Regions from separate parts of the Sporosarcina sp. G11-34 genome, predicted to be linked through region 2. Evidence: a T-box and tRNA genes for the amino acid it is inferred to sense, from the RefSeq annotation. Region 2 holds a T-box; the other holds one or more tRNA genes.
The links. A T-box is a leader RNA that pairs with one kind of tRNA and senses whether it is charged. The one in region 2 lies ahead of ileS (isoleucine--tRNA ligase), so its partner is inferred to be a tRNA-Ile.
Positions count from the first base shown of each region.

Region 1 (14,940 bases), on a different contig from region 2:
GGGTTCGAATCCCGTCTTCCGCTCCATTTCATTGCCGGGGTGGCGGAACTGGCAGACGCACAGGACTTAAAATCCTGCGGTGGGTAACTACCGTACCGGTTCGATTCCGGTTCTCGGCACCAAATTTTTAAACCGTGTATATATGCGCCCGTAGCTCAATTGGATAGAGCGTCTGACTACGGATCAGAAGGTTGTGGATTCGACTTCTGCCGGGCGCGCCATTATTTTTTCCAGTAAGATTATATTAATTGTCGGGAAGTAGCTCAGCTTGGTAGAGCACTTGGTTTGGGACCAAGGGGCCGCGGGTTCAAATCCTGTCTTCCCGACCACTTTATGGGGCCTTAGCTCAGCTGGGAGAGCGCCTGCCTTGCACGCAGGAGGTCAGCGGTTCGATCCCGCTAGGCTCCACCAACATATTATTTTATAAAGATCCTGGCGGCGTAGCTCAGCTGGCTAGAGCGTACGGTTCATACCCGTAAGGTCGGGGGTTCGATCCCCTCTGCCGCCATCTTGAAGGACCTTTAGCTCAGTTGGTTAGAGCAGACGGCTCATAACCGTCCGGTCGCAGGTTCGAGTCCTGCAAGGTCCACCATTTGTATTTTTAACTGTCACGGAGGAATACCCAAGCCTGGCTGAAGGGATCGGTCTTGAAAACCGACAGGGGTGTTAAAACCCGCGGGGGTTCGAATCCCTCTTCCTCCTCCATTTTTAAAAAGTAGGTTTAATAATATTGTCGCGGGGTGGAGCAGTGGTAGCTCGTCGGGCTCATAACCCGAAGGTCACAGGTTCAAATCCTGTCCCCGCAACCAAATAGGTCCCGTGGTGTAGCGGTTAACATGCCTGCCTGTCACGCAGGAGATCGCGGGTTCGATTCCCGTCGGGACCGCCATTTTTAAGAAGTAAGTAAGTTTTAGGTTGTGAGAATAATATAAACCGAAAAATTAAGGCTCAGTAGCTCAGTCGGTAGAGCAAAGGACTGAAAATCCTTGTGTCGGCGGTTCGATTCCGTCCTGAGCCATTGTTTCATGCGAGTGTAGTTTAATGGCAAAACCTCAGCCTTCCAAGCTGATGATGAGGGTTCGATTCCCTTCACTCGCTCCAAACAAGGGCCTATAGCTCAGCTGGTTAGAGCGCACGCCTGATAAGCGTGAGGTCGGTGGTTCGAGTCCACTTAGGCCCACCATTCCGCAGTAGCTCAGTGGTAGAGCAATCGGCTGTTAACCGATCGGTCGTAGGTTCGAATCCTACCTGCGGAGCCATTTATGGGGAAGTACTCAAGCGGCTCAAGAGGTGCCCCTGCTAAGGGCATAGATCGCGTAAGCGGTGCGAGGGTTCGAATCCCTCCTTCTCCGCCATAATTTGGCCCCTTGGTCAAGCGGTTAAGACACCGCCCTTTCACGGCGGTATCACGGGTTCGAATCCCGTAGGGGTCATACAAAAGAAAAAGTGTATTGTTAGTCTTTGCAGACCAACAATACACTTTTTTGATTGCCTTCATTTACTTATTCGGATTCACTAAAAAAAGAAAATCGTTGAATGGGCACCTTTTTCGCGTGTATTGCCCCAGCCTTCTTTTTTAAGTTTGAAGGGTCCGGGGCTCACGCTATTCCGGCTAGGAGGTTCGCCTTATTCAGCGATTTTCGAGTGTGCTGATATTAATAAAGTGTTCCTATTTATTAGCGATATTGAAATTCATTGCTAATCCCTATCGACATAACTATCTCCTTCGTGGTAAGGAATATCACCAAGCGGGGATTGAATACTTTTGTCATCCAGTTCGGCTTCGTATTTCTCTGATTCATCGGATCTCAGAAAGCCGTGTGATTCGCCCGTTATATCTGTAGCGGCGAATTCTTCATACTTTTCAGTTGCGCCGTCCTCAATATTATTATCATATAATCCGGCATAGCTATCGTGATCACCGGTGAAGTCTGAAGGGGTTTCGGAAGTACCCGACTTTGCTGCCTCTTGGAAACTGTCTTCAGCATCACGGGCTACTCCGTGTCTTCTGTCCGCAAATGAATCTGGTTTGGCTGGTATAAGGATCTCTTCTTCAACAGGTCGATCACGTATTAAATTTTGCTCCGAATGTTCCATACTATGTTCCATACAAAAAGTGGTGTAAGGAATGGCTTCGAGCCGTTCAAATGGAATTTCCCTTTGACAGACTTCACACTTCCCATAAGACTTGCTTACGATTGCTTGTAAGGCGTTTTCAACCTTTTCGAGCTCACTCCCTGCATGTACGTGTAGTGCCATGTCTTTTTCCCGCTCAAAGAGTTCTGTGCCCATATCGCCTGGGTGATTGGCATACATAGAAAGTTCGCCCGATGCTTCTTGAGAATTTTCTTTGATAGTTGTTTCTTCTTCGGTTTTTGACAAATCCATTTTCATTTCGAGAAGATCTTTTTTTAGTTTGGATAGTTGTGTTGTGCTCAACAATGCAGGTCACTTCCTTCATAGTAATAACAACAGTATGCGCATTCAAAGCATACTTCATGAACATTAAATATTATTCAACAGTAAGACGCAAAAAATCCTCAAACATTGCTATCAATGTTTGAGGATTTTTGTTAAATTAAATGACCGAGTAATATACCGATACCGAGTAGCAATCCGAACAAGGTGTTTGTAATAGCAGTGTTTTTCATCGCTGGATTGACAAGAAGTGGGTTTTTATTTTTACGAAATACATTGATTGCGGTCGCTGGCTTTTTGATACTAAGGAACACTAGAAGTGCCCAAGGTGTAAGGTGTCCAAAAAGAACCATTCCGATAATCCAAACGTAAGAGATAATGAAAAAAAGCATCAATATTGTAATTGCATTTGACCGATTGACAAGTATAGCGAGCGTTCTACGGCCGCCTTTCGTGTCGCCTTCAATATCGCGTATATTGTTTGCCATCATAATTCCACCAACAAGCAACATACTTGGAACAGATAACAGAATAGCTTCAGTCGTTACAGTTAAGGTCTGTATGTAAAATGCGATAAGAATGAGTAGCATGCCCATGACGACTCCAGAAACTAATTCTCCAAAAGGTGTGTAGGCGATAGGATAGGGTCCGCCTGTGTAAAAATAGCCGATTGCCATAGAGATAAGCCCCACGACAGCAAGCCACCAAGATGTCTCCATACATATGTAAATACCGATAAGAACAGAAATTCCGTAAAGGATAAATGCTAAATTTAATACTGTTTTCGGTTTTACGCCATTTCGTACAATCGTACCTCCGATACCAATCGACTGTTCTGTATCAAGACCTCTTTTGAAATCATAGTACTCATTGAACATATTTGTCGCCATTTGGATAAAGATGCTAGCGATGAGCATGGCAAAGAAAAGAGGGAAATTAATGTTTCCGTTTGTCAGCGCAATCATTGTACCAAGAAAAACTGGAGCGAATGCGGCCGTCAGTGTGTGTGGTCGGGTAAGTTTCCACCAAATCCGCCAACCCGTATCAGCTTGTATTGTTTGTTGCAATGGTATTCTCTCCTTATGAAATGTATTGAACCTTATCTATTGTACTCCAAATTCAGTGAAGTGAACATACCGCCGGCTTAAGATGTGCCGAAACGTGTAGAATTCGGTATAATGGATAAAGGCTATACACTTTCTTGATGAGTCGTATAATGTACGGAGGGAAAAACATGAAACAGAATTTTACAACTGTCCTTGAAAAGAACATAGAAATTAAAAAAGAACATGTACGCTTTTTTACAGAAACAATCGAAGTGGCACGGATTTCACCTTTATCTTTTTTTGAAGCAGGTGATTCGCATTATAACAACGAACGTTTTTATTGGCAAAACGCGGATAATACATTGACGCTTGTCGGAATCGGTCATGCTTCTGTATTAACGAGTGAAGCTACTGACAATCGTTTTAAAGAGATTTCAACGAAATGGGAAAAGTTAAGCGCAGCACTTATTAAAGAAGACAAAGATATGGAACCGGTTCTTTTTGGCGGATTTTCATTTGATCCGGAAAGTGTGAAAGACTCTGAATGGAATGAATTTCCTTCAGCCCATTTTGTCGTGCCATCCTTTCAATTGGTCATTAAAAATGGAAAGACAACCATTTCTATTAATTTGGTGACGGAAAGTGAAAATGCCGTATTTCAATTCGATCAGCTACGTGATGAAAGGGATCGACTGATTCATATTGCGCAAGTAAATGATTTCAATCCTTCAGTAAAACCGACAGTCCTGTCGATTGATGAACGTGCAAAAGAAAACTATATACAAGCGGTTACCGACGTTACCAATCAAATAAAAAACGGGGAAGCCGAAAAAGTAGTCATTGCACGCGCAATTAAACTAAACTTTGAAAATGAAGTATCGGCTGTTTCTGCACTACATCATATTTCAAATGAACAACAGGAAAGTTACCATTTTGGATTACAGAAAGATGGTCAATTATTTTTTGGCGCAACACCAGAACGCCTAATTGAAGTGACTAAAGGACGCGCCTTTTCGGCTTGTGTCGCCGGCTCGATTGGACGTGGAAAAACCGCGGTTGAAGACCGGGAACTAGGTGAAGAACTTCTTGGCGACAATAAGAACCGTGTGGAGCATCATTATGTCGTAGATATGATTTCACGCGTGTTCAATGAATTTTGTACCGATATTTCGATGCCAAAAATGCCTAAGTTAATGAAAATTCGTGATATCCAGCATTTATTTACACCAATTGAAGGAAAGCTGGAAAAAGGAGTGGATATTTTTAGTCTTGTCGAAGCTCTTCATCCAACGCCTGCACTTGGTGGTGTTCCATATGAGACTTCGAAAATGATTATTCGTGAAAAGGAAAACATGGATCGCGGTTATTATGCCGCGCCAATTGGTTGGACAGATACGTTGGGTAATGGTGAATTTGCTGTTGCGATTCGTTCTGCATTGCTCGACGGAGACAAAGCTTATTTGTATGCAGGTGGAGGAATTGTTGCGGACTCGGAAGCTAAAAACGAGTACGATGAAACATGGGTGAAGTTTAGGCCGGTATTGCGGGCGCTTGGAGGAAAATTGAATGGATAATGTTCATGTGCTGACAAATTACGTTCGCCGAATGACGAGTGCATTAGTGAACGCCGGAGTGAAAGCAGTTGTCATTAGTCCAGGATCACGCTCAACGCCGCTTGCATATGCATTCGCATCGACTGAAGGTCTAGACGTTTATATGCAAATAGATGAAAGGTCGGCAGGTTATTTTGCACTTGGTTTGGCGAAAACAAAAGGTGAACCTGTTGTTTTACTTTGCACATCCGGAACCGCTGCATCGAATTACTATCCAGCAGTTACAGAAGCGCATTATTCACGTGTTCCATTAGTTGTCATTACAGCAGATCGTCCACACGAATTAAGAGAAGTAGGCGCACCACAGGCAATCAATCAAATACAAATGTATGGCAACCACGTAAAGTATAGTGTCGATTTTCCATTGCCCGAAAAGAATCCAGATATTGATGATTTTATAGACCGTCATATTCAACGTGCATTATCGGTGGGACTGTCCGCACCAGTGGGACCTATTCATTTGAATGTGCCTTTTCGTGAGCCACTCCATATTGATTTCGACATGGTAGTCCCGACTTTGACTTTCAAAAAAAGGTTTGAAGTGACTGAATCATTAAGTGCAAAACTTACAGAGGAATTGTCTAACCTGCTAATAGGGGCAAGTAAAGGCCTAATTATTGCCGGGGAGTTACCAATAGATCTAGATAAAGCGACCTTTTGGAAGTTCGCAAAAATGTTGAAATGGCCGGTTTTATGCGATCCATTGTCGAATCTTCGCTCAGAGGTACCGAAAGACTGTATGTCACTTTGCATAACGAATTACGACGCGATTTTAAAAAGTCCGGTGTTTTCCGAAAAAGTGCAACCCGATACGGTTATTCGCTTCGGTGCCCAGCCCGTATCAAAACCGCTGTCACTTTTTTTGAAACAGGCACGACCAGCCAATGTAATTGCGGTGGATGAATCACCAGAATTCAGAGATCCGCTCGGTGTCGTTACACATCATGTTCAAGGAAAACCGGAAGCTATCTTACAAATCTTCGTGAAAAAACCGGAAACTTCTCCGTATAAGCAGTTATGGAGTGAAGCGGACGAAAAAGCGTCTGTCATTATTGAAAGTCATGTCGGTGTTAAGGGAGATGAAGGCGCATATAGTCAAACATTGTTCCGACATCTACCTACGCAGACAGACTTAATAAGTGGAAGTAGTATGCCGATTCGTGATGTTGATACATTTTTCGGGAAAACAACTAAAGACGTTGCTATTTTTGCGAATCGAGGAACGAATGGCATCGACGGTGTTGTGTCGACTGCTATAGGTATTCAAGCCGCAAGACGGCGACCCGCATGGTTGTTAATTGGGGACTTATCCTTTTTACACGACGTCAACGGACTTATTGCGACACGTTTTCACGAGACGGATTTAACAATTGTTATTATGAACAACGATGGTGGCGGAATATTCTCGTTTCTTCCGCAGGCTAAGACCGGAACTCATTTTGAAGAGCTTTTTGGGACGCCAACAGGACTTACTTTTGATCATATAGCAAAAATGTATGGGGCACAGTACGCGTCTGTCAGTACACTGCAGGCGTTTGAAGAAGAGTTATCGAAAGAAAAAGTGAAGCCGTTACGCATTATTGAAGTGTTCACAGATCGCAACTTAAATGTAGCAGCGCATCGTAAATTGTGGGACCAAGTTACAAGGATGCTCGATTTTGATGAATGAAGAACTTATTCACGTTCGTGGCAATCAACTTCATGTGGAAGTAAGAGGGGATAATGGTTTACCCGTCCTCGTTTTTTTACACGGTTTTACGGGAAGTACAAGAACATGGGATGAAGTTTTCACTTTGTTAGATGGGAAATTTAAGACGGTGTCTGTGGACTTAAACGGGCATGGCAAGTCAACGGCGTTTAAAAATCCGGAACGCTATTCGATGGAAGAGCAAGTAAAGGACTTGGAAGCCGTTTTTGACAAGCTTTCTCTTCAAAAATTCACCCTTGTAGGTTACTCGATGGGTGGACGAATTGCGCTTGCTTACACAGTGAACTATCCGGGGCGAGTCGCCTCGCTTATTTTGGAAAGCGCATCACCCGGTTTAAAGACAGAAAAGGAACGGGTTAATCGAAAAGATGCAGACGAGTTGCTTGCGAAAAAAATTAGTGGGGGCGGCATACAATCCTTCGTTGACTTTTGGGAACAGATTCCACTTTTTGCATCACAGAAATTATTACCGAAAGAAAAACAACAAGCAGTTAGGGAAGAGCGGCTCGGACAAAATGTAATCGGCCTAGCGAATAGTTTACTGGGCATTGGAACAGGTAGTCAACCATCGTATTGGAATGATCTTGAATCGATTAGACAACCCGTTATGCTTATTACTGGGGAAATCGACACAAAGTTTGTCTTTATTGCCCGGGAAATGAGTACATTTTTACCTTTTGTACGTCATCAGACAATAAAACGCGCAGGACATGCAATACATGTGGAAAAACCGACGTCATTTGCTACAATGATAGAGGAACATATAAAAGAGTTGAAAATTTGAGGAGGTATATTTTATGACACGTCAATGGGAAACACTACGTACATACGAAGACATTAAATATGAACAATTCGGCGGAATTGGAAAGATTACAATTAATCGTCCGGAAGTTCGTAACGCATTCCGTCCGAAAACGGTAACAGAACTAATTGATGCATTTTCACGCGCTCGCGATGATGCAAGTATCGGTGTAATTGTTCTAACAGGTGAAGGCGAAAAAGCATTCTGTTCAGGCGGAGACCAACGAGTTCGTGGTCATGGTGGTTACGTCGGGGAAGATGAAATTCCACGTCTAAACGTTCTTGATTTGCAACGGTTAATTCGAGTAATTCCCAAACCAGTAGTTGCAATGGTTGCAGGTTTTGCAATTGGTGGCGGACACGTTCTACACGTTGTTTGTGATTTAACAATTGCTGCGGACAATGCAATCTTTGGACAAACAGGTCCGAAAGTCGGTTCATTCGACGCGGGATACGGTTCGGGCTATCTTGCACGGATCATTGGTCATAAGAAAGCACGTGAAATCTGGTTCTTATGCCGTCAATACAATGCACAAGAAGCACTTGATATGGGTCTTGTGAACACGGTTGTGCCATATGAGCAGCTAGAAGACGAAACAGTTCAATGGTGTGAAGAAATGTTAGGAATGAGCCCAACTGCACTTCGTTTTGTAAAAGCGGCGATGAATGCGGATACGGATGGCCTTGCAGGACTTCAACAAATGGCTGGAGATGCGACACTTCTTTATTACACAACGGACGAAGCGAAAGAAGGACGCGATGCGTTTAAAGAAAAACGCAAACCTGACTTTGGTCAATTCCCACGTTTCCCTTAAATCGAACAGACAAAAAGCTGCCCTTAATTAGGCAGCTTTTTCTGAATGAAAGGTGAAGAAAATGACTCCAAACTGGCTTATGCAACGAGCTTATTTGACGCCGAACAAAATAGCGTTATCCTTTGCGGATGAAAAATGGACGTTTGCCGAAATGAAAGAAAAGTCGATGGAACTGGCGCGTAAATTAAAGGCAAACGGTCTGAACGACGGGGATCGGATTGCACTTTTAGGTCCATCTAATGTGGAAATGGTATTTATTATCCATTCGTGTATGTTAGTGGGACTTGAAATTGTTATGCTCAATAGTCGATTAACGAAAAAAGAACTCGAATGGCAGCTCAATGATTGCGGTGTGGAACTAGTGCTCGTAGATGATGCGTTCAAAGAAGTAGTCGCCGGGTCTAGTGTACGCTTATTATTTTTTTCGGCGCTTGAAGACAGCGACGAAAACGATTTGCACGTTGAAAAGACTTGGGATTCAGATCGAACAATTACAATTATGTATACGTCGGGAACGACTGGCCACCCAAAAGGTGTTCGTCAAACAGCAGGAAATCATGTTTCGAGCGCGCTGTCTTCCGTTTTGAACTTAGGTCTCGGTGAAGAGGATAGTTGGCTATGTGCGATGCCGCTGTTCCATATTAGTGGCTTCTCCATCCTTGTACGTTCCGTTCTTTATGGGATGGAAGTACGTCTCTATGAGAAGTTTGATGCCGTACAAGTGGCAGAAGAAATTAAGAATGGTTCGGTGACACGCATTTCTGTCGTTTCGCTCACATTGGATAAAATTCTTCGCGAGTTAGAAGCACAAAATGCGGTTGCACATCATTCATTCAAATCCATGCTTGCGGGAGGTGGCCCTGTTCCAATTGATTACTTAGAACGGGCGGACAGATGCCAAATCCCAGTTCTTCAAACGTACGGTATGACCGAAACCAGTTCTCAAACAGCTACGCTTTCTGCACCCGATGCGTTGCGAAAAATCGGTTCCGCAGGCAAGCCACTATTTTTCAATCAAATCAAAATCGATGGCGCGAAGACTTCTGGCCAAAATGGTGAAGTGCATATTCGCGGTCCGCATGTGACTCCTGGATATATAGGACATGTCGCTGACAGGAATCCTCTTGTTGATGGCTGGCTTCCAACTGGGGATATCGGCTATCTAGATGAAGAAGGGTATTTATATATCGTTGATAGACGTTCGGATTTAATTATTTCAGGAGGAGAAAATATTTACCCCGCTGAAATTGAAGGTGTTTTGTCTGGACATCCCGACATTTTGGAAGTTGGTGTTTGCGGTAAAGAGGATCCGAAGTGGGGAAGTGTCCCCATTGCATTCGTTAAGACTTCAGGACAAGTGACCGCCGAGGAGTTAGGACATTATTGTGCGAAGCGTCTTGCCCGCTACAAAGTACCAACAGAATTTCGTTTTGTCGAAAACTTACCTCGCAATGCATCGAACAAATTATTGCGGCGCAAGTTAAGGGAATGGATTGAAGCGAAATAATAACCACAAAAAAGAAAGACGCATCTTTTCCACGGATAGCTGTGAAAGAGATGCGCCTTTTATTTGACGTTTAGTGCTTGTTCTAGCGTTTCGATGTTGTATTCCATTAGTGTGAAATAGTCTTCATCGTTTTTCACGTCATCAGCTGTCAATACGCCAAGATTATGAAGCATAAGTGATTCCGCACCAATTTCTTTTTGGATGACTTCTGTCAGTTTGGAAGACACGTTTTGTTCAAATAGGATGTATTTTACATCTTGTTCTTTTGCATATTCGACAAGGGATGCCAATTGTTTTTGGGAAGGCTCAGTTTGAGAGTGCAATCCCGCAACAGCTACTTGCTCAAGGCCGTATGTCTCGGCGATATAGCCGAATGCTGCATGCGAAACAAAAAATGTTTTTGTTTGTGCCGCAGAGGCCATATCTATAAATGCGCGGTCCAGTTTCAGTAAATCGGCACGTAGCTCTTCAAAGTTCTTTTCAAAATCTGCTTTTTTTTCCGGGGCCGCTTCAATTAATGCCTCTTTAATTGAATAAGCCAGTGCGTCACTCAAAATAGGTGACATCCATACATGTGGATCTACATCGCCGTGATCATGATCTTCGTCTTCATGACCTTCGCCAAACATATCTTCGGTTATTGCATCTGCGGTTGCAACCATTGTTACATGCTCATTTTTTAACGTCTTCTCAGCGTTCTCCACAAAGCCTTCAAGCCCAAGGCCGATGTAAAAGAATAGATCAGAATCAGCAAGTTCCATCATACCTTTTTGTGTCGGTTCAAATGTATGCTCATCAGCACCTACGGGATAAACGGATTTCACGTCAACATGGCTACCCCCAATTCGTTCTGTGAAATATTGAAGCGGGTAAACTGTTGTGTAAACAGAAAGTTGATCGCTGTTCTTTTTCTTATTATCCATATCTTTATTACTACAAGCAGTAAGCAATGCGATTGTAAGTAATGAAATAACGATGAATAGTTTTTTGTTCATTGGTCAAAATCCTTCCCTTCTTAAATAGTAACCATTACGATTTAGTTTATTTACTTTATCATCATACAAGAGAAAATATGATTTTGCAACTAAAAAAAAGATTCAGCTACGTAGCCGAACCATTTCAATAGATTATCAGTTTTCTTTCGTGACTTTCTCCGGAACGGGATCAAATCCACCTTCATGAAAGGGGTGACATTTTGAAATGCGACGGACCGCAAGCCAAGATCCTTTTAATGCACCATGTGTCTCAATAGCTTCAATGCCGTAATGGGAACAAGTAGGATAAAAGCGGCATGATGGTGGCATTAAAGGTGAAATGGCTTTTTGGTAAAGTTTTATAATCAACATTAGTATTGTTTTCATAGCGGACTCCTAAGTAATCTAGATACTTATTATTGTATCATGATTTATTCTTATGAACCCTTGATTAGCTTTTGATGAAAATTGGAGAAATGTTAAACTAGAAAAAATAATCATTGAAAAGGTAAGTTCAATTTTTACCGAGTTGGTATTTTTTTGTATTGATATAGGTGAATGCATGTTTTTTATCCATTGGGCCATACTAATGAATAAAAGGATGGTATTGCGATGAAAAAATATAAAATGTACGTTTCAGTTGTGAATCAACAAGTGTATTTTTACCCAGACGATTCGCCATGGGAATATGAAGTGGTTGTTACAGACAGGTATGTGCCCGTTTTTCAAAGGTTGTTTGACCAAGCAGGTACACTTGAATCGATGAACTTTCTCAGATCACATTTTCCACCCTTGCCAGATCATTATGGCGGCTTTAATCAGGAAATAGAATTACGGACGAAAAAAGTATATGCACTAATCCATGAATTTACTAATGACGAGTCAAAAAAGTTTATTGAACAACTCCCGTATTTTCGTTGAAATGAATCCTTTCGTTCGCTACACTTAACGAAAGGACGTGATTTCTATCGTATCTTTCAACGATGCAAATGGTGTACATGTCGAGCTGACATTTGGAGAGAATCGATTTGAAATGCCAGCGAGGCATGTGTTAGTTGTGCTAAGACATAAAGGCAAATGGTTGCTTACCCGAAACTCGGTTCGAGGAATCGAATTTCCAGGCGGTAAAGCAGAAGAAGGTGAGACAATCGAAGAGGCGGCTGTGCGTGAAACAATTGAGGAAACGGGCGTGACTATAACAAACCTTGTAAAATTTGCTGAATACGTCGTTCAAAGCAACGTCACATTTTGTAAGGCCGTTTTTACAGCGGAAGTCGTTCATATTGATGAAAGCCCCATACTTCATGAAACAGAAGGTGCAGAGTGGATGTCAGATAGCGAGTTGGACGCCTGCACGAATTTAAGTTTTTATATGAAAGATGAAGGGATGTCCGCCATTAGAAAGTGGGTGGATACGTATGAATCGCAGCGGAACGATTGAAAACAGACGCATATATCCTTCCCCGAATCCGCATGTTCGACTGGAGGAAATTACATATTGGTCGGAAGGTATAAAGGTAAAAGGTTTACTTGCTGAGCCGATTACGGATGGAATGTATGAAGGAATTATTTACTTAAGGGGAGGAATCCAACATGTTGGGATGGTTCGTCCTTCACGTATAGCGCAACTTGCCTCGAATGGTTTTGTTGTATTTGCCCCGTATTACCGCGGCAATCGCGGGGGAGATGGCAGAGATGAATTTGCAGGAGTTGACCGTATGGATGCGGTGCATGCTGTCGATGTATTGAAACAACATGCGAAAACGGATTCAGAAAGGCTCCATCTATTCGCATTTTCACGTGGCGGTATTATGGCACTTTGGACTGCGATATTACGGGAAGATATTACATCGGTTGTTACATGGTCGGGTGTATCTGACATCATATTTACATATAAAGAACGGAAAGACTTAAGACGAATGATGAAGCGTGTAATCGGAGGGACCCCGAATAATAAACCAGACGAGTATCGAAATCGAACAGCGTTGTTTCGTATAACTGAGATTGATGCAGCTGTTCTTATTATCCATGGCATGTCAGATGAACATGTTTCATTCGAACAAGCGAAGTTGCTTGAAAGTGCACTGAAGGAAAATGATAAAAGCGTTGAAACATGGTATTTTCCAAAGTACACCCACCATATTCCGCCCACTATGAATGCACAAATTGTTCGCGATTTATGTGGGTGGATGAGAAGACAGGGACGATAGAAAAGGCGGCATGCACAGAATAGTGCATGCCGCCTTTATGCGTTTATGAAATCATAAATTTTACTTAAATAAAAGTATTTAAAATAAACTGTTGACTTATTCTGAATTGTTTGATTTAATGATGTATATAGAGCCAGTCAGAAAAATCTTATTAAAAGATAACTGGTACGGATGTACGGACTAATTAAGAAAGGTGATTACCTATGATTAATAGTGACCTGCACATTCCACTTCATATACAGATTAGTAGGATTCTAGAAAAGAAAATAAAAGAAGGTATTTATAAAGAGAAAATACCAAGTGAAAGAGATTTAATGGATCAGTTTTCAGTTAGTAGAACGACTATAAGGGAAGCTGTTTTAAGACTTGTAAATCTGGGCACTCTAAAAAAAATACATGGAAAAGGAACATTCATTACAAAAATACCACCTATTCAACAATGGCTTTCTTCTTTAAATAGCTTTACTGAAACAGTACAAAATATGGGTATGGAGCCCGGAAGTAAACTGTTAAAGAAGGGGAAAGTTAATAAAGAGCATTGTTCAAACAATCTAATTGAGAATGATATGTATTCAATCGAACGTCTTCGTTTTGCGAATAAAAAACCAATAGCAATCGAGCAGCATTACTATTCGCTTGATCTTGGATTAAATTTATCAAAATATGATTTGGAAAGTGCAACTATTTTTGAACTGCTAGAGAATGAACTAGGAATTAATTTAATCGAGGCGGAACAATTCATTAGTACTGAAATTGTTGATGAACGATCAGCATATTTACTAGATGTACCATTGAATACAAGTGTGTTTAGTGTCGAAAGAATCATTTATGATGAAACCGAAACCCCAGTTGAATATTATAAAGGTCTTTATCGCCCGGATATGTATGTTTTTAGAATTAAAGCAAAGAGAGGATTCAGTTGACTCTACAAACAGATCTAAATCCATCCATTCATTTGGTCGGATTCCCAGAGTAACAATCTAGTACAAGTTTTATAAAATTGAATTAAGCACTGAACCGATGCATATCGAATCGATTATAGCTATTAATCTTTAGCCTTTAACCTTGCAATTCGAATCACTAATTTGAGCATTTAAGGAGGTGAGTCAGGGCGAAAATTCATATTTATTCCGATGTTCGTATTTCTAGAATTGATTACTTACATACCGGCAATTGGTTTTGGGTCGGTTTACTAAAGTAACAATGCAATACAAACATAATAAAAAGGGATTTATGGAGGATGATTTATGACTTCATCATATTTACCGAGACAAATAGAGATTGGATAGGACAGTATAAGTAAGTTTGGTAAAATAGCATCGGAAATGGGAGTGAAAAACTAACTTGTCATTATCGATGCAGTTCAATCAGCTTTTATATCTAGGGATAAAGTATAAAAAAATACTATTATATTGGAGGAAAATTAAATGACAAAATTACAAGTTGAAGTAAAGAAAGTTGTAAGTAAAAAGGTGAAGATGACACCAAGTGAGGCTATTGTAGAAACATTGTTAGCAGAAGGAGTAAAAGATATTTATGGAATACTTGGTTCGGCATTTATGGATATGCTGGATTTACTACCTGCAGCAGGGATTCGCTTTATGCCGGTAAGACATGAACAAAGTTCTGGACATATGGCGGACGCTTTCACGCGTGTCACAGGTGTAGCGGGAGTTGTAATCGGTCAAAATGGTCCAGGTATTACAAATATGGTAACATCGGTTGCTGCAGCAAATCAGGCACATACTCCGATGGTTATCATTTCACCATCTGCAGGTACACCGACTATTGGATGGGACGGTTTCCAAGAAAGTGATCAAGTTTCTATCTTTAAATCCATAACAAAAG
Region 1 is NZ_JAHNZW010000003.1:24-14,963, forward strand. Features, by position in the region: tRNA gene KSU66_RS04145 (tRNA-Leu) at 34-122, shown strand; tRNA gene KSU66_RS04150 (tRNA-Arg) at 145-221, shown strand; tRNA gene KSU66_RS04155 (tRNA-Pro) at 253-329, shown strand; tRNA gene KSU66_RS04160 (tRNA-Ala) at 336-411, shown strand; tRNA gene KSU66_RS04165 (tRNA-Met) at 435-508, shown strand; tRNA gene KSU66_RS04170 (tRNA-Ile) at 516-592, shown strand; tRNA gene KSU66_RS04175 (tRNA-Ser) at 613-705, shown strand; tRNA gene KSU66_RS04180 (tRNA-Met) at 735-809, shown strand; tRNA gene KSU66_RS04185 (tRNA-Asp) at 814-889, shown strand; tRNA gene KSU66_RS04190 (tRNA-Phe) at 946-1,018, shown strand; tRNA gene KSU66_RS04195 (tRNA-Gly) at 1,028-1,101, shown strand; tRNA gene KSU66_RS04200 (tRNA-Ile) at 1,107-1,183, shown strand; tRNA gene KSU66_RS04205 (tRNA-Asn) at 1,185-1,259, shown strand; tRNA gene KSU66_RS04210 (tRNA-Ser) at 1,265-1,355, shown strand; tRNA gene KSU66_RS04215 (tRNA-Glu) at 1,362-1,433, shown strand; gene KSU66_RS04220 (TraR/DksA C4-type zinc finger protein) at 1,699-2,442, opposite strand; gene KSU66_RS04225 (1,4-dihydroxy-2-naphthoate polyprenyltransferase) at 2,574-3,485, opposite strand; gene KSU66_RS04230 (isochorismate synthase) at 3,653-5,038, shown strand; gene menD (2-succinyl-5-enolpyruvyl-6-hydroxy-3-cyclohexene-1-carboxylic-acid synthase) at 5,031-6,746, shown strand; gene menH (2-succinyl-6-hydroxy-2,4-cyclohexadiene-1-carboxylate synthase) at 6,739-7,569, shown strand; gene menB (1,4-dihydroxy-2-naphthoyl-CoA synthase) at 7,583-8,401, shown strand; gene KSU66_RS04250 (o-succinylbenzoate--CoA ligase) at 8,463-9,908, shown strand; gene KSU66_RS04255 (metal ABC transporter solute-binding protein, Zn/Mn family) at 9,968-10,903, opposite strand; gene yidD (membrane protein insertion efficiency factor YidD) at 11,039-11,269, opposite strand; gene KSU66_RS04265 (transposase) at 11,495-11,803, shown strand; gene KSU66_RS04270 (NUDIX domain-containing protein) at 11,841-12,323, shown strand; gene KSU66_RS04275 (alpha/beta hydrolase family protein) at 12,301-13,092, shown strand; gene KSU66_RS04280 (GntR family transcriptional regulator) at 13,296-14,015, shown strand; gene xsc (sulfoacetaldehyde acetyltransferase) at 14,520-14,940, shown strand, end outside.
Region 1: it has a tRNA-Ile gene. The T-box ahead of ileS (isoleucine--tRNA ligase) is inferred to sense a tRNA for this amino acid. The anticodon was not compared.

Region 2 (14,940 bases):
AGGCTCATGTTGACTTAGTTGAAGAAGCAAAGGATCTTCGCTTGCTGCTTGGTGAAATACCAGCAATCGGTCAAGGCATAATCGTGACGCTTAGTGATGCTGAATATGATCCGATTGAACACAATCCAAATGATTATATTGTTCATGAGAGCCATATCTTTAAGGTTATTAATGAATTAAGGATCTCTGGAGCACAAGGGATTTCGATCAATGGGCAACGTATTACAGCGAGCTCGTTTATTAAATGTACAGGTCCTGTAATTACCGTGGATGGCATGACATTTCCCGAGCCTTTTGTTATCGAGGCGATTGGCGAATCGGACGTGCTTGATGCCGCTTTAAATTTAAGAGGCGGTGTGATTGACGGTCTTGTCCTTGATAATATTGTTGTTACAACAGAAAAATCAAAAAATCTTAAGTTAGCTGCCTTAGGCGATTAAGTTAGTGGATAGGGGGAGTTCCCAAATGAAGAATCGGTATAAGTTCTCAATCGTATTGCTCATAATCGGATTTATGACGGCTGTTCAATATAACACGATGCAAAAGCCGAAAGAGCGTGATACAAGAGACATTTGGGCCATAAGAAACGAACTTACAGCTGAGAAAAAACTCCATTCTGATTTATTATCTGAAGTGCGCGAACTTGATAAAACAATTGATAAATACGAGTCTTCAAAAGAAGTAAATACAGGTAAGGTGCTCTCAGAAACAGTGGACAAGCTTTATGAAAAAGCAGGAATGACCGATATAGTAGGGCCTGGACTTGTGATTGAAGTACGACCATCCCCAGAAAGTGTTGCGTATGGAATACCTATATCGGGAATATCTCCAAATCTACTGACCCGTTTCGTCAACGAACTCAATCGTTTTAAAGGACATTCCTTAGAGATTGATGGGAAGCGGTATACTAAGCTAAGTTCAATTAGGGACATCAACGGAATTACAACAGTGAACGGGATAAATATTTCAACCCCGCCATTTAAAATAAAAATTGTTGCACAAAGTTTTGCCGATAGTGAAAAATTATTTAACACGATACACGCATCGGAAATTAACGATGACTTTTATCTCGACGATTTAATATTGGATGTTGGAAAACCCGAACGAAATGTTAAAATCCGTGGTTGGAAAGAGCGATTTAATAACCTGTATTTGAAAGAATCGCCGAAAGGAGAATGACAATGTGGCTGCCTTTACTTGGACTGATACTCGGCGTTGCACTAGGTCTCTTAACCGACATACAAATACCAGATGCCTATGGGAATTACCTATCTATAGCGGTTCTCGCAGCATTTGACACGCTTTTAGGAGGAATAAGGGCACATCTGCAGCAAGTATATGACGATAAAATCTTTGTTACAGGCTTCTTCTTTAACATTGCGCTAGCTGCAGGTCTTGCATTTTTGGGTGTGCAACTTGGAGTCGATTTATATCTCGCAGCCGTCTTTGCTTTCGGTGTTCGACTGTTCCAAAACATTGCGGTTATTCGAAGAATATCTCTAGTCAAATGGGATGAATGGCGAAAAAAATCTGATACAAAAAGTGTTGAATGAAAGGAAATGTGCGTAGATGTTAAAACTTTTTAGACAATACTGTTATAATGCAATAGAATGGAGTATAACAAGTGAATTTGGAGGTGCCAGTCATTGAGCCAGTCAGAATTATACGTTTCATTGGATATAGGATCAACATCAGTTAAAGTATTGATTGGTGAAGTTGACGTGGATAATACACTACATGTTATTGGGGTAGGGAACGTCCAGTCGGCGGGAATTCGAAAGGGTACAATCATTGATATCGATGCAACAGTCGAGTCAATTAAAAAAGCCGTGGATCAGGCTGAACGAATGACGGGAATGCAAATTCATGAAGTTATTTTGGGCATACCTGCAAACGGGGTCTTGTTACAAGATGTAAAAGGTGTTGTTGCAGTCAGTTCCGAAAACCGAGAAATCACGGATGAGGATCTTGATAGAGTTATGTCGTCAGCACAAGTTATGTCCGTTCCACCAGAACGTGAAATTGTTAACATTATACCTAAGCAATTTATTGTAGATGATTATGGGGAAATAAAAGATCCGCGTGGTATGATTGGTGTTCGTTTAGAAATGGACGGGACACTGATCACGACATCAAAAACGCTTGTACACAATATCTTAAGATGTGTTGAACGCGCCGGTTTGTCGATACGTGAAATCTATTTACAGCCACTTGCAACGGGAACATTCGCTTTGTCTGAGGACGAAAAGAATCACGGGACTGCATTCATCGATATAGGTGGAGGTTCCACGACAATTTCGATTTTTGGAGACGATCTATTTATGGCAACAAGTGTCTTGCCAGTTGGCGGAGACCATGTTACTAAAGATTTATCAATTATATTAAAAACACCTACTGAACAAGCAAGAAAAATTAAACACCAGTATGGACATGCATTTTATGATGATGCTTCTGACGATGAGTTGTTCGAAGTACCGGTTATAGGTGCCGAATCAAAAGATCAATACAGCCAAAGATACATATCAGAAATAATTGGGGGCAGGTTGGAGGAACTTTTCGAGCTAGTCCTAGAAGAATTATATCGGATGGGTGTGCGTGATTTGCCCGGCGGAGTCGTATTAACCGGCGGAATTACAAAAATGGATGGCGTACTTCAATTAGCTAGACATGTTTTAAAATCGAGAGTTCGTGTACATACACCAGAATATATCGGTGTAAGAGAGCCAATGTACTCAACTGCGGTTGGACTTATCCAATATGCAAATCAGCAAGAAGCCTTCTTTGGTGCAAGAACTGATGGACCAACGGCTACACACGCTGACACAGCTTCTCTTGCCCCTGCAAGCAATACTAGGCAAGTAGATAAAAGACAAGAAAACAAGCCTAGTCTTTTCAATAAGGCAAAAAAGGTACTAAATAACTTTTTCGAATAAACGGTAGTCTACTAGAGACAATTTGAGTTAGTAATATTAAGGAGGAGAGAATATGCTAGAATTTGATACAAACGTTGACCAACTTGCACTCATTAAAGTAATTGGAGTTGGAGGCGGAGGAAATAACGCGGTAAATCGCATGATTGAACACGGTGTGGACGGTGTAGAGTTCATTGCAGTAAATACGGATGCTCAAGCACTTAATCTTTCGACTGCTGAAGTGAAATTACAAATAGGAACAAAATTAACACGAGGTCTTGGTGCTGGGGCTAATCCGGAAGTCGGAAAAAAAGCAGCAGATGAAAGCAAGGAACAAATTGAAGAGGCATTACGTGGGGCAGATATGGTATTTGTCACTGCGGGAATGGGTGGTGGAACGGGTACTGGTGCTGCACCAGTTATTGCGCAAGTTGCAAAGGATCTTGGTGCACTTACGGTAGGTGTTGTAACAAGACCGTTCACATTTGAAGGACGTAAACGCCAGTCACAAGCAATTGGTGGAATTACAGCAATGAAGGAATCTGTTGATACTCTCATTGTTATACCAAACGATAAACTACTTGAAATTGTAGACAAAAATACGCCAATGCTTGAAGCGTTCCGTGAAGCGGATAATGTACTACGTCAAGGTGTACAAGGTATATCAGATCTAATCGCAGTTCCTGGATTGATCAACCTAGACTTTGCTGACGTGAAGACAATCATGTCGAATAAAGGTTCAGCATTGATGGGAATCGGTGTTTCTACAGGAGAAAATCGTGCATCCGAAGCAGCAAAGAAAGCGATCTCGAGCCCGTTGCTTGAAACGTCAATTGACGGTGCAAAAGGCGTTCTTATGAATATTACAGGTGGATCAAATCTGAGTCTATTTGAAGTTCAAGAGGCAGCGGATATTGTTGCATCTGCTTCAGACGAAGATGTCAATATGATTTTTGGTTCTGTCATTAATGATAATTTGAAAGATGAAATTATCGTTACAGTAATTGCTACTGGCTTTACTGAAGAACAATTAATTGCTGCACGCCCATCAAGAGGCTCGGGCTTCGGAGCATCTAATGCAGGTCGTGCGACACAAACGCGTGAGCAAACGATAGAACGTCCACGTGAACAGCGTAGAGACGAACGAGAACAGTTCCAACAACCGGAACCCGAATCGGAACCAACTCGTCAACAACAAAGTCCACAGTCAGACGACGGACTCGACATACCAACATTTTTACGCAACAGACAACGTCGTAAATAAAAAATGATCGTATAGCAGAAAAGCCTTTCTCTAAGTGTGATTACTTAGGGGAAGGCTTTTTTTATTTGGTAACGCAGAGAATCTAAATATAGAGAAGAACCATTAAGCACTATCCTCGATCAGAATCGTCGATTTTACTTAAATATCAGCGATTAGATAGGAGTTATCGGCGTACTAGTGGACGATATCAGCGCTCACGGCAGGTTTATCATCGAATCATGCCCTTGGACCTAGGAAAATCGTGGTATATAAATCAAATCCCCCTCCTTTCAAGTGGTCAAAAGCTAGGAAAGTATATTCGTTACGAGACTTTCATATTGAGTTGAGTCAATTTCACAATTACTTAATTGGATTATTAAGACGAACGCCATGTCTATTTTGATGTTATCTCTACATTTATATTAGATAAGATTTACGCATTCGTTGATTGGAGTGGAAGGCGGCGTCTCCTGTGGAATGAAACGTAAGGCCACTGAAAAACCTCCTTTATGCAATGAAAACTAGTTGATTGAAGTGCAGAGCGGCGACTCCAGCGGAATTAGCGAGACAGCCAAGACCCAGCAGGAGCACAGCAACGATGCGGCTTGGCGCTCGCCCGCGGAAAGCGTCCGCTCGGAACGGAAATCAACGGAATTAATGAAAACTGGACTTATTCAGTGGCCTCACGCCCCACGAAAAGCGTCAGGGAAAGATTGAACTGTAACTATCCGCACTGTCCGCCTGGAACGCAAATCAGGATTATTCGGTTTTTAAGTCTAGATCCTCTAATTTGAAATTGATTTAGTTAGGATACTTTTTCCAAGTACAAAATGTTAAAACCTATGTCGAATATTTTTTGAAAATGAATCCCCAAAGCGACAAATATTGCATCCCGTGCGTGCTATCGTTAAATCTAGGGAGGGCGGTCTATGTATGGGGAGCTTATTATCGGACTCAATATGTTGTTCAATTACGTCATACTTTCATTTGCTAATAAAGTAGTAAATGGAAACTCAACTTATGGCCGTCTTATATTTGCAGCTTTCGTAGGAGCAGTTCCAGTCACTTTCTTTCCGACATCAATCATAGCCATTGTAATCTCTTTTATAGGAATGACAGTTTTGGCATTTGGAAGAGGATTTGATCAGTGGAAGAATTCCGCAGTGATGGTACTTATCGGTGCAGTAGTTGCAGGTGGATTACTGACCGCATTTCAATATAGGATCCCAATGCCTAGCAGCAAAATCTACATCCTCATTTATGTAGCTGTAGCCTATATAGCCCTCTACTATATGAAAAAGAAGTGGTTAAATGTACGGACGGCACATCGGATGTCAGAGTTAGCCGCAGAATCAACGTTAAGTATTTGGGGGGAAGAAATCCAGATTTCCGTTTTCGTGGATTCCGGGAATAGTTGTACAGAGCCTTTGTCTGGGGCACCCGTTCATTTCGTTTCATTTGGCGTTCTGGAAAACTATATCCCGTCAGATTTAAAAGAATCACTTTTATTATGGGATCCGTTGGGTTCAGCATCGCTAACGAATTTTCCGCAAGCTCATTTAAAAGGAATACGTCTTGTGAGACTGCACACCGTACAAGGTCAATCGTGGGCAGTCGGCATTAAGTTTGAAGAATGGAAAATTGAAGGAGGGAATGCGCTCGAACAAGGCTATATTGTGATTACTAAGGAAGATCGTCGATATCCAGCTGGAGCTGGGGCAATATTACATGTTTCTGCAATGGAAACAATAAATGAGGAGAGGGGAACTGTTCATGCTGCATGAAGCAAGAAAGTGGATGTCAATCATTGTTTCATTTTTTAAGCGGAAAAATGGTACGTATTATATTGGGGGGCATGGGTCACTTCCAAAGCCACTCACCAGGGAGGAAGAAGCGGTTACGATTGCAGCATTCATGGAGGGAGATATGGTTGCAAGAGACACGCTAATCGAGAAAAACTTACGATTAGTCGTTTACATTGCGCGTCGTTTTGATAATACAAACACACATATTGAAGACCTGATAAGCATAGGTGCAATTGGTCTAATAAAAGCAATTGAAACATTCAAGCCAGAAAAAAACATTAAACTTGCAACGTACGCATCGCGCTGTATCGAAAACGAAATTTTAATGCATCTTCGAAAAACAAATCGAACGAAATCTGAAATCTCTTTTGATGAACCTTTAAACTCTGATGCTGATGGCAATGAGCTATTATTGTCGGATATTTTAGGAACGGAAGCAACTATAATTATTGATAACGTTGAGCGTAAAATTGAACGTCAGCATATGATTGAAGCAATTCGAACGCTTGATGACAGAGAGCGTTATATTATGGCTTGCCGGTTTGGATTAACTGGAAAAGTAGAAATGACCCAAAAAGAAGTTGCTGAAATGTTAGGTATTTCGCAATCATATATATCACGACTAGAAAAGAAAATCATTACGGAATTGCGTGAAAGATTAAATCATCCAATTGCATAATGGTTGAAATTGGGACAGTTGTATTCTGCATATTTCACAGCTCTGCGGACAGACTATTTTTACAGTCATCTACAGAATGTGGAGGAAGAGCCAATGGTACGTACAAGAGTTGAAATATGTGGAATCGATACATCTGAATTGCCATTATTGACAAATGAAGTAATGAGAGCAACTTTTGTTAGGTTCCAAAGCGGAGATGATTCCGCTAGGGAAGAGCTTGTAATCGGTAATTTACGTTTAGTTCTGAGTCTAGTTCAACGATTCATTTATCGGGGAGAACAGGCGGATGATTTATTTCAAGTAGGGTGCATTGGTCTATTGAAATCAATTGACAACTTCGACTTGAAGCATAATGTCCGATTTTCAACATATGCTGTTCCAATGATTATTGGCGAAATCAAAAGGCATCTCCGCGATCATCATGCGATTCGTGTATCAAGATCATTACGTGATATCGCGTACCAAGCGATGCGTGCAAGAGAACAGTTTATCAATGAAAATCAACGAGATCCACGGTTATCGGATTTGTCAGAAGCGACTGGAATTCCTACGGATGATATTCTGTATGCGCTTGATGCAATTCAAGATCCAATGTCGCTTCATGAACCTATGAACGGTGGAGATGGTGACCCGGTATTTCTAATGGATCAGCTGCAGGATAAAAGTATTACAGAGGATGGTTGGCTGACATATGTCTCTGTAAAGGAAACCGTGTCAAATATGGACGAGAGGCAAAAAAATATTTTGTCGAAGCGCTTTTACCTAGGGCAAACACAAACTGAGATTGCCAAAGAACTTGGCATTTCGCAAGCCCAAATATCAAGGCTAGAAAAAAGTGCAATTCGAGTTATTCGAGATGGAATGGAGCAAGAACTTGAAGGACTATAAGTAAATTAAGGTGAAAAAACGCTGTGCAACTATTGCATTGCGTTTTTTTCATTGTCTGAGCATATGTTTATATACGGGAGGTGTGAACTAATGAGGTTTTCCGAAATTCAAAAAAAGGAAGTAATCGACAGTACAAAAGGGACATTTCTTGGATATGTTCAGGACGCAACGATTGATGTTGCAAATGGCAAGGTTGAACTACTTCATGTTAATGCCGGAGAAAGAGGTTTCTTTTTTGACTCTAAACAAAATGATTTGACGAAAATTCGCCTGCAAGACATTTCAATTATTGGCAAAGATATCGTGCTTGTCGGGAAGAAAAAGACGAAAGAATGATTTTTCATTGATAAGTGTGACTTCCCTTGGTACAATGAAAGGAAAGATATATGAAAAGTAGTGATTAGAATGGACAATCTTGAACAACGTATACAAAAAATTGAAGAAAACATTCAAAATGCATGTAATACGGCAGGTAGAGATCGATCAGAAATTACTGTCGTTGCGGTAACAAAGTCTGTTTCATCTACAAGGACGGAAGATGTATTCAATGCTGGAATTATTGATCTTGGTGAGAACCGTCCCGATGGTTTAATACAAAAACAACAAGAGTTGAATGATAAAAATATTGTATGGCATTACATCGGAAACGTTCAAAGTAGAAGTGTACGAGATATGGTTGGAGGCATTGGCTTTTTGCATTCACTCAGCAGAATGAGTATAGCAAAAGAAATACAGAAACGAGCGTCTGAGCCAGTCAATTGTTTTGTGCAAGTGAACGTGTCAGGAGAAGATTCTAAGTCTGGGGTTCCACCTGAAGAATTGGAATCATTCATCGCCGAGTTATCTGCTTACGATAAAGTTCGCGTAGTAGGATTAATGACAATGGCACCACATATCGATGACGAGCTATTAATTCGATCGATATTCCGTCAGATGAGGGAATTGCGCGATTCAATTGTAGAAAAAGAATTTACCCACGCGCCGTGTAACGAATTATCAATGGGGATGTCGAATGATTACACTATCGCAATCGAAGAAGGTGCAACATTTGTACGAATCGGTACTGCACTAGTCGGAGCAGAAGGTGAGGGAAATCGATGAGTATTAAAAATAAATTTCAAAACTGGTTCTATCTTGATGAAGAAGAAGAGGAAGAACCCCGAAAACAATCAAAACAACAACCAGAGAAGCAGCAGGAGCAACAAAGGCCCGCTTACGAACAGGCCCGAAGAACTGCTCCACCTAGAAAAAACACCAAGGTTGACGAGCAACAATCTGCTCGTGTGGTGAGTTTACAAAGCGCTAAAAAGTCTTCGAAGGTTATTCTCGTTGAACCGCGTGTGTATGCTGAAGCACAAGATATCTCCGAGCATTTAAAAAACAAAAGAGCCGTTGTCGTCAATTTGCAGCGGATTGATCGAGATCAAGGAATACGGATAGTAGATTTTCTGAGTGGCACGGTTTACGCAATTGGTGGAGACATTCAGCGAATTGGAACTGATATCTTCCTATGTGTTCCCGAAAACGTAGAAGTTGCTGGGGCTATCTCAGATTACTTTGAACAATAGAATTTGAATGAGGTGTACGAACACGCATGGTAGAACTTATAGGTGGATTATACGCACTAATTGCTCGGGGAATATCGATTTATCAAATATTATTAATCATTTTCATACTAATGTCTTGGGTACCGTCGATGCGGGAGAATGCATTTGGCCGTTTTTTAGAAAAAATAGTAGAACCTTATTTGGCAGTATTTAGAAAGTTCATACCGCCACTTGGAATGATTGATATTTCTCCAATCGTTGCCATATATGCTTTAAATTTAATAAGCAAAGGTGTTCAACAATTATTTATTATCATACAATCCTCACTTATGTGAGGATTTTTGTATATTACGTCTAAGAACATATAAGTTAAAGGAAAATCTTATTAGCGTAACTGCCGCTCATCTGTGGTGATCGCCAAGGTTCTTTTTAGCCTATTTAAGGAGAAGTTGGAAATGGAATCTATAATGCAACATTTTAGAAGAGATGAACAGCCCTTCATTGAAATGGCATTAGGTTGGTTACGTGAAGTGGAGAATAGTTATGCCCCCAAATTGACTGATTTTCTTGATCCGAGAGAACGGTTTATTCTGGAATCCTTAATAGGTGATTTAGATGTATTAGTTGAATCTTATGGGGCTTTTCCTAATAGTGAGCGAATGAGGGTACTCCTTTATCCGAATTACTATGTTCCTGAACGTGAAGATTTTGAAGTAACTGTATTTAAGATTCATTACGCTACGAAATTTATCACGCTTGAACATAAAGATGTTCTTGGTTCACTGATGTCAATTGGTATCGATCGCTCAAAGTTTGGTGATATCCACCTCGATGGAGACGAAGTACAGTTTGCGGTTGCAACCGAATTAAAGGATTATATGACAGCGAACTTTACATCTATTGGAAAAGCAAAAGTATCTGTTAATATAGTAGAAGATCTGGAAGAACTTATTGTTACACATGATATTTGGTTAGAATCATTGGAAATAGTTAGTTCAATGCGTCTTGACACAGTCGTTGCTGGTTTGATATCGGTTTCTAGACAGAAAGCAGCCAGTCTCATTCACGGAGATAAAGTTAGGGTGAATTGGACAACTCAAAACAATCCGGCTATGGAGCTATATGAATCTGATCTACTGTCAATTCGAGGATCGGGCCGCTTTAAAGTAATCGCAATTGAGGGCAGAACTCGGAAAGATAATATTCGACTACTCACTGGAAAACTTGAATAACTGAGTCATTTCCATTGTGGAAGAAACAGAAAATGGCTGTCATTTGCCGCATTTATCTGTATAATAGAATTTACTAAGAAATAGGAGGATACGACATATGGCATTATCACCGCTTGATATACATAATAAGGAATTTGGCCGCTCATTTCGTGGTTATGATGAGGATGAGGTAAATGAATTTTTAGAGCAAGTACTCAAAGACTTTGAAAACTTACTTGAAGAGAAGAAGTCATTGGAAAGTAACTTGAAGCAATCAACACAACAAGTGAGTCATTTTAATACAATCGAAGAAACACTTCAAAAATCAATTCTCACAGCGCAAGAAGCGGCAGAAGATGTTCGCCGAAATTCTATGAAGGAATCGAAATTGATTATTAAAGAAGCGGAGAAAAATGCGGACCGTATCGTCAATGAAGCACTTTCACGCGCACAGAGAATCTCAGTAGAAATAGAAGACTTGAAAAAACAATCAAAAGTATTCCGTAATCGCTTTAAGATGCTGATTGAAGCTCAACTTGATTTGGTAACATCGAATGACTGGGATGACCTACTTGAATACGAAGTAGACGCAGAAAAAATTCATGAAGCAGTTGAAAGATAATATATAGGCTAATCTATTAAGAACGACATCCCAAGGCAATTGAATGCAGGTTAGGTGATTAAATTTTCACTTCAATTGCCGGTTCATCGCTTTTTTAATAAGTATGAATCCTCTACTAAACATAAAGTTTGACTCATTTTAAAATCAAGATTATAATTGTGAGCATCTATCAACAATGAAAATTTAAGTATTATTAATAAAGGCGTTGAAGGAGAGAGTACTTTTCAAATTTGTGTAAAGCGAACTGGGGACGGTGAGAGCCCAGTTAACAAATTGAAAACGAAAATCACTCTGGAGCTGGATTGCAGAAAATCGCAAACATTCCCGGACACACCTCCGTTATGGTGACTGAGTGGCAGTTGATTATTATTGGCTGCAAGTAGGGTGGTATCGCGAGCGAAATTCCTCGTCCCTTTTTTGGGACGGGGAATTTTTATTGTCTAAACATCCAAAATTTGTAAGATGTGAATGTGCACCTTAAGGTGCTGCATATTTTAAAGGAGGATTTATTGATGGATTATAAAGATACATTACTAATGCCGAAAACAAAGTTCCCAATGCGAGGAAATTTACCGAATAAAGAACCAGAAATGCAAGCGAAGTGGGAAGAGATGGACATTTACGCAAAAGTACAAGAAAGAACAAAAGGGCGTCCGAACTTCATCTTACATGACGGTCCTCCCTATGCGAACGGCGATCTCCATATGGGGCACGCGCTTAACAAAGTATTGAAAGATATGATTGTTCGTCATAAATCGATGACTGGTTATCATGCGCCATACGTTCCGGGATGGGATACACATGGTCTTCCAATTGAACAAGCACTGGTTAACACTGGAGTGAAGCGTCAAGATTATTCCATAGCTGAATTCCGGAAGATGTGTGAAGAATATGCGTATAATCAAATTAATAACCAACGTTCACAATTTAAACGGATTGGTGTGCGCGGAGACTGGGAAAATCCATATATTACTTTGACTTCTGATTACGAAGCGCGTCAAATTCAAGTATTCGGGGAAATGGCGAGAAAAGGCTATATCTATAAAGGACTACGTCCGGTATATTGGTCACCTTCAAGTGAGTCCGCACTTGCAGAAGCGGAAATTGAATACCAAGATAAGCGCTCCCCGTCAATATATGTTAGTTTCCCTGTGAAAGATGGACTAGGTGTTTTAGAAGCAGACGTGAACTTCTTAATTTGGACGACAACGCCTTGGACAATTCCTGCAAATCTAGGAATTACAGTTCACCCTGACTTCAATTACGTAGTTGTAAAAGTTGGAGAAGATAAATTCCTGATTGCACAAGACCTATTGGCATTCGTTGCTGAAGAACTTAGCTGGGAAAACTATTCAATCGAAAAGGAATTAAAAGGCGCAGAACTTGACCGTGTTGTCGCAAAACATCCCTTGTATGAGCGTGACTCACTTGTTATGCTTGGCGGACACGTAACAATTGATGCAGGAACTGGTTGTGTCCACACAGCACCAGGGCACGGGGAAGACGACTTCTATATTTCTAAAGAATACGGAATCGATGCACTTAGCCCAGTTGACGATAAAGGTTTTATGACAGACGAGGCACCTGGATTTGAAGGACTCTTCTACGACGATGCAAATAAAGCAGTATCAGAAGCGCTTGATAAAGTCGGCGCACTACAAAAGCTATCATTTGTCACTCACTCGTATCCGCATGACTGGAGAACAAAGAAGCCAGTTATTTACCGTGCAACAGCACAGTGGTTTGCTTCTATTCACACATTCCGTGATGAATTACTTGGCGCTATCAAAGAAACAAATTTCACGCCTGCATGGGGTGAAACGCGTCTTTACAATATGGTTCGTGATCGCGGAGACTGGTGTATTTCGCGTCAGCGCGTGTGGGGCGTTCCGATTCCGGTATTTTATTCTGAAAAAGATGAGCCAATTATTACGGAAGAGACAATTGCACATGTATCTGCTTTATTCCGTGAACATGGATCGAATATTTGGTTCGAGCGTGAAGCAAAAGATCTATTGCCAGAAGGCTTTACACATGTAGATAGCCCGAATGGACTATTCACGAAAGAAACGGATATTATGGATGTTTGGTTTGACTCAGGTTCATCCCATCAAGGAGTACTTGTTGAACGTGACGACCTTGTCTATCCAGCAGATTTGTATCTTGAAGGTTCGGATCAGTATCGTGGATGGTTTAACTCTTCATTAACAACAAGTGTTGCAATTAATGGCCATGCACCATATAAAGGAATACTTAGTCATGGATTTGCGCTTGATGGCAATGGACGTAAAATGAGTAAATCAGTTGGAAACGTAATTGTTCCTGCTAAAGTAATGAGCCAATTTGGCGCAGAAATTCTACGTCTATGGGTATCTTCAGTAGATTATACTGCGGATGTTCGTGTCTCGGACTCGAACTTTAAGCAGGTTTCAGAAGTCTACCGTAAAGTTAGAAATACATTCCGCTTCATTCACGGTAATACATCGGACTTTGACCCGAAAACAGACAGTGTTGCGTTTGCTGACCTACGCCCTGTTGATCAATATGTCTACGTAAAACTTCAGGATTTGATTAAGGAAGTACGTAAAGCGTATGAAGATTATGAGTTTGCAGGCGTTTATCATGCGGTAAATAATTTCTGTACTGGTGTGTTAAGTTCGTTTTACCTGGATATTGCGAAAGACGTTGTGTATATCGAAAGCGAAAATCATTCACATCGTCGCTCGATGCAGACGGTTATGTATGATTCATTACTGTCATTGGTTAAGCTGTTGACACCAATCTTACCGCATACGACGGACGAGATGTGGTCGCATCTTGAACATGTCGAAGAGGAAAGTGCGCAGCTAACTGATATGCCAGAAGCACAAGACTTTGGCGTTGAAACAGAAGATCTACGCAAGCGTTTCGATACACTTATGCTTATCCGTAACGATGTATTGAAAGCACTCGAAGTTGCTCGAAGTGACAAAGGTATTGGTAAGTCACTGGAAGCGAAAATTACTGTATACGTTCCAGAAGAGTTTAACGATGTATTTAAGTTGGATGACATTGATTATGCTCAATTCTTTATCGTATCGAAATTTGAAGCTGGTCAATTATCAACGATGCCAGAATCAGCACTCAAGCTTGACGCAGTTGGCGTTCTAGTTGAAAAAGCAGCCGGGGAGAAATGTGACCGTTGCTGGACAATATCTGAGTCAGTTGGTAAGGATGAATCTCATCCTGAAATCTGTGTCCGCTGCGCCGAAGTTGTTAAAAAACATTATTCGTAATTAAAATAACGTTTTAAAGCAGACAGTAGTGGCGATCTTTTTATGAGATTGCTGCTACTGTCTCTTTTATTGTGGTAAAATAATAGTTGAATCTGTTGGACGGGAGTTGTGGATTTGTTTATTTATTATGCAATAGCTATAGTCGTCATTCTTCTCGATCAAGCAACAAAGTGGTTTGTTGTAAAAAACATGCAACTAGGTGAAGAGATTATAATTATAGAGCCCTATATATCGTTTCTCTCACATCGAAACAGAGGAGCAGCGTGGGGTATGTTGGAAGGTCAAATGTGGTTATTTTATATCGTTACAGTAGTCGTGGCTACTGGAATTATTTATTACTTTCATAAAGAAGCACAAGGACATAGACTGTTCGGTATTAGTTTAATGCTCCTTCTCGGTGGAGCGATTGGAAATTTCATAGATCGGTTAGTGAGCGGCGAAGTAGTCGATTTTATTTCTGTACTCATCCCCGTTATCAATTATGATTTTCCGATATTTAATATTGCAGATGCCGCATTATCGATAGGTGTAGTAACACTCATTATTCATATTATTATGGATGAAAAAAAGAATAAGGAAAAGGTGTCATAAATGGAGATATTACGTATTAAAGTGTTAGAAGAAGATGAAGGAAGCCGGATTGACAAGGTTTTGACTACCAGTCGACCTGATTTGTCGCGAACTCAAATTCAATTATGGATTAAAGAAGGCGATATCCTTGTAAACGAAAGAAAAGTGAAGCCAAATTATCGTGTGAA
Region 2 is NZ_JAHNZW010000001.1:256,698-271,637, reverse strand. Features, by position in the region: gene KSU66_RS01235 (DUF881 domain-containing protein) at 1-440, shown strand, start outside; gene KSU66_RS01230 (DUF881 domain-containing protein) at 466-1,179, shown strand; gene KSU66_RS01225 (small basic family protein) at 1,182-1,553, shown strand; gene ftsA (cell division protein FtsA) at 1,647-2,933, shown strand; gene ftsZ (cell division protein FtsZ) at 2,986-4,176, shown strand; gene KSU66_RS01210 (sigma-E processing peptidase SpoIIGA) at 5,085-5,939, shown strand; gene sigE (RNA polymerase sporulation sigma factor SigE) at 5,929-6,639, shown strand; gene sigG (RNA polymerase sporulation sigma factor SigG) at 6,733-7,527, shown strand; gene KSU66_RS01195 (PRC-barrel domain-containing protein) at 7,618-7,863, shown strand; gene KSU66_RS01190 (YggS family pyridoxal phosphate-dependent enzyme) at 7,933-8,628, shown strand; partial or broken gene KSU66_RS21385 (cell division protein SepF) at 8,808-9,095, shown strand; gene KSU66_RS01180 (YggT family protein) at 9,122-9,409, shown strand; gene KSU66_RS01175 (YlmH family RNA-binding protein) at 9,530-10,306, shown strand; gene KSU66_RS01170 (DivIVA domain-containing protein) at 10,404-10,907, shown strand; T-box leader at 11,104-11,324, shown strand; gene ileS (isoleucine--tRNA ligase) at 11,420-14,182, shown strand; gene lspA (signal peptidase II) at 14,297-14,773, shown strand; gene KSU66_RS01155 (RluA family pseudouridine synthase) at 14,774-14,940, shown strand, end outside.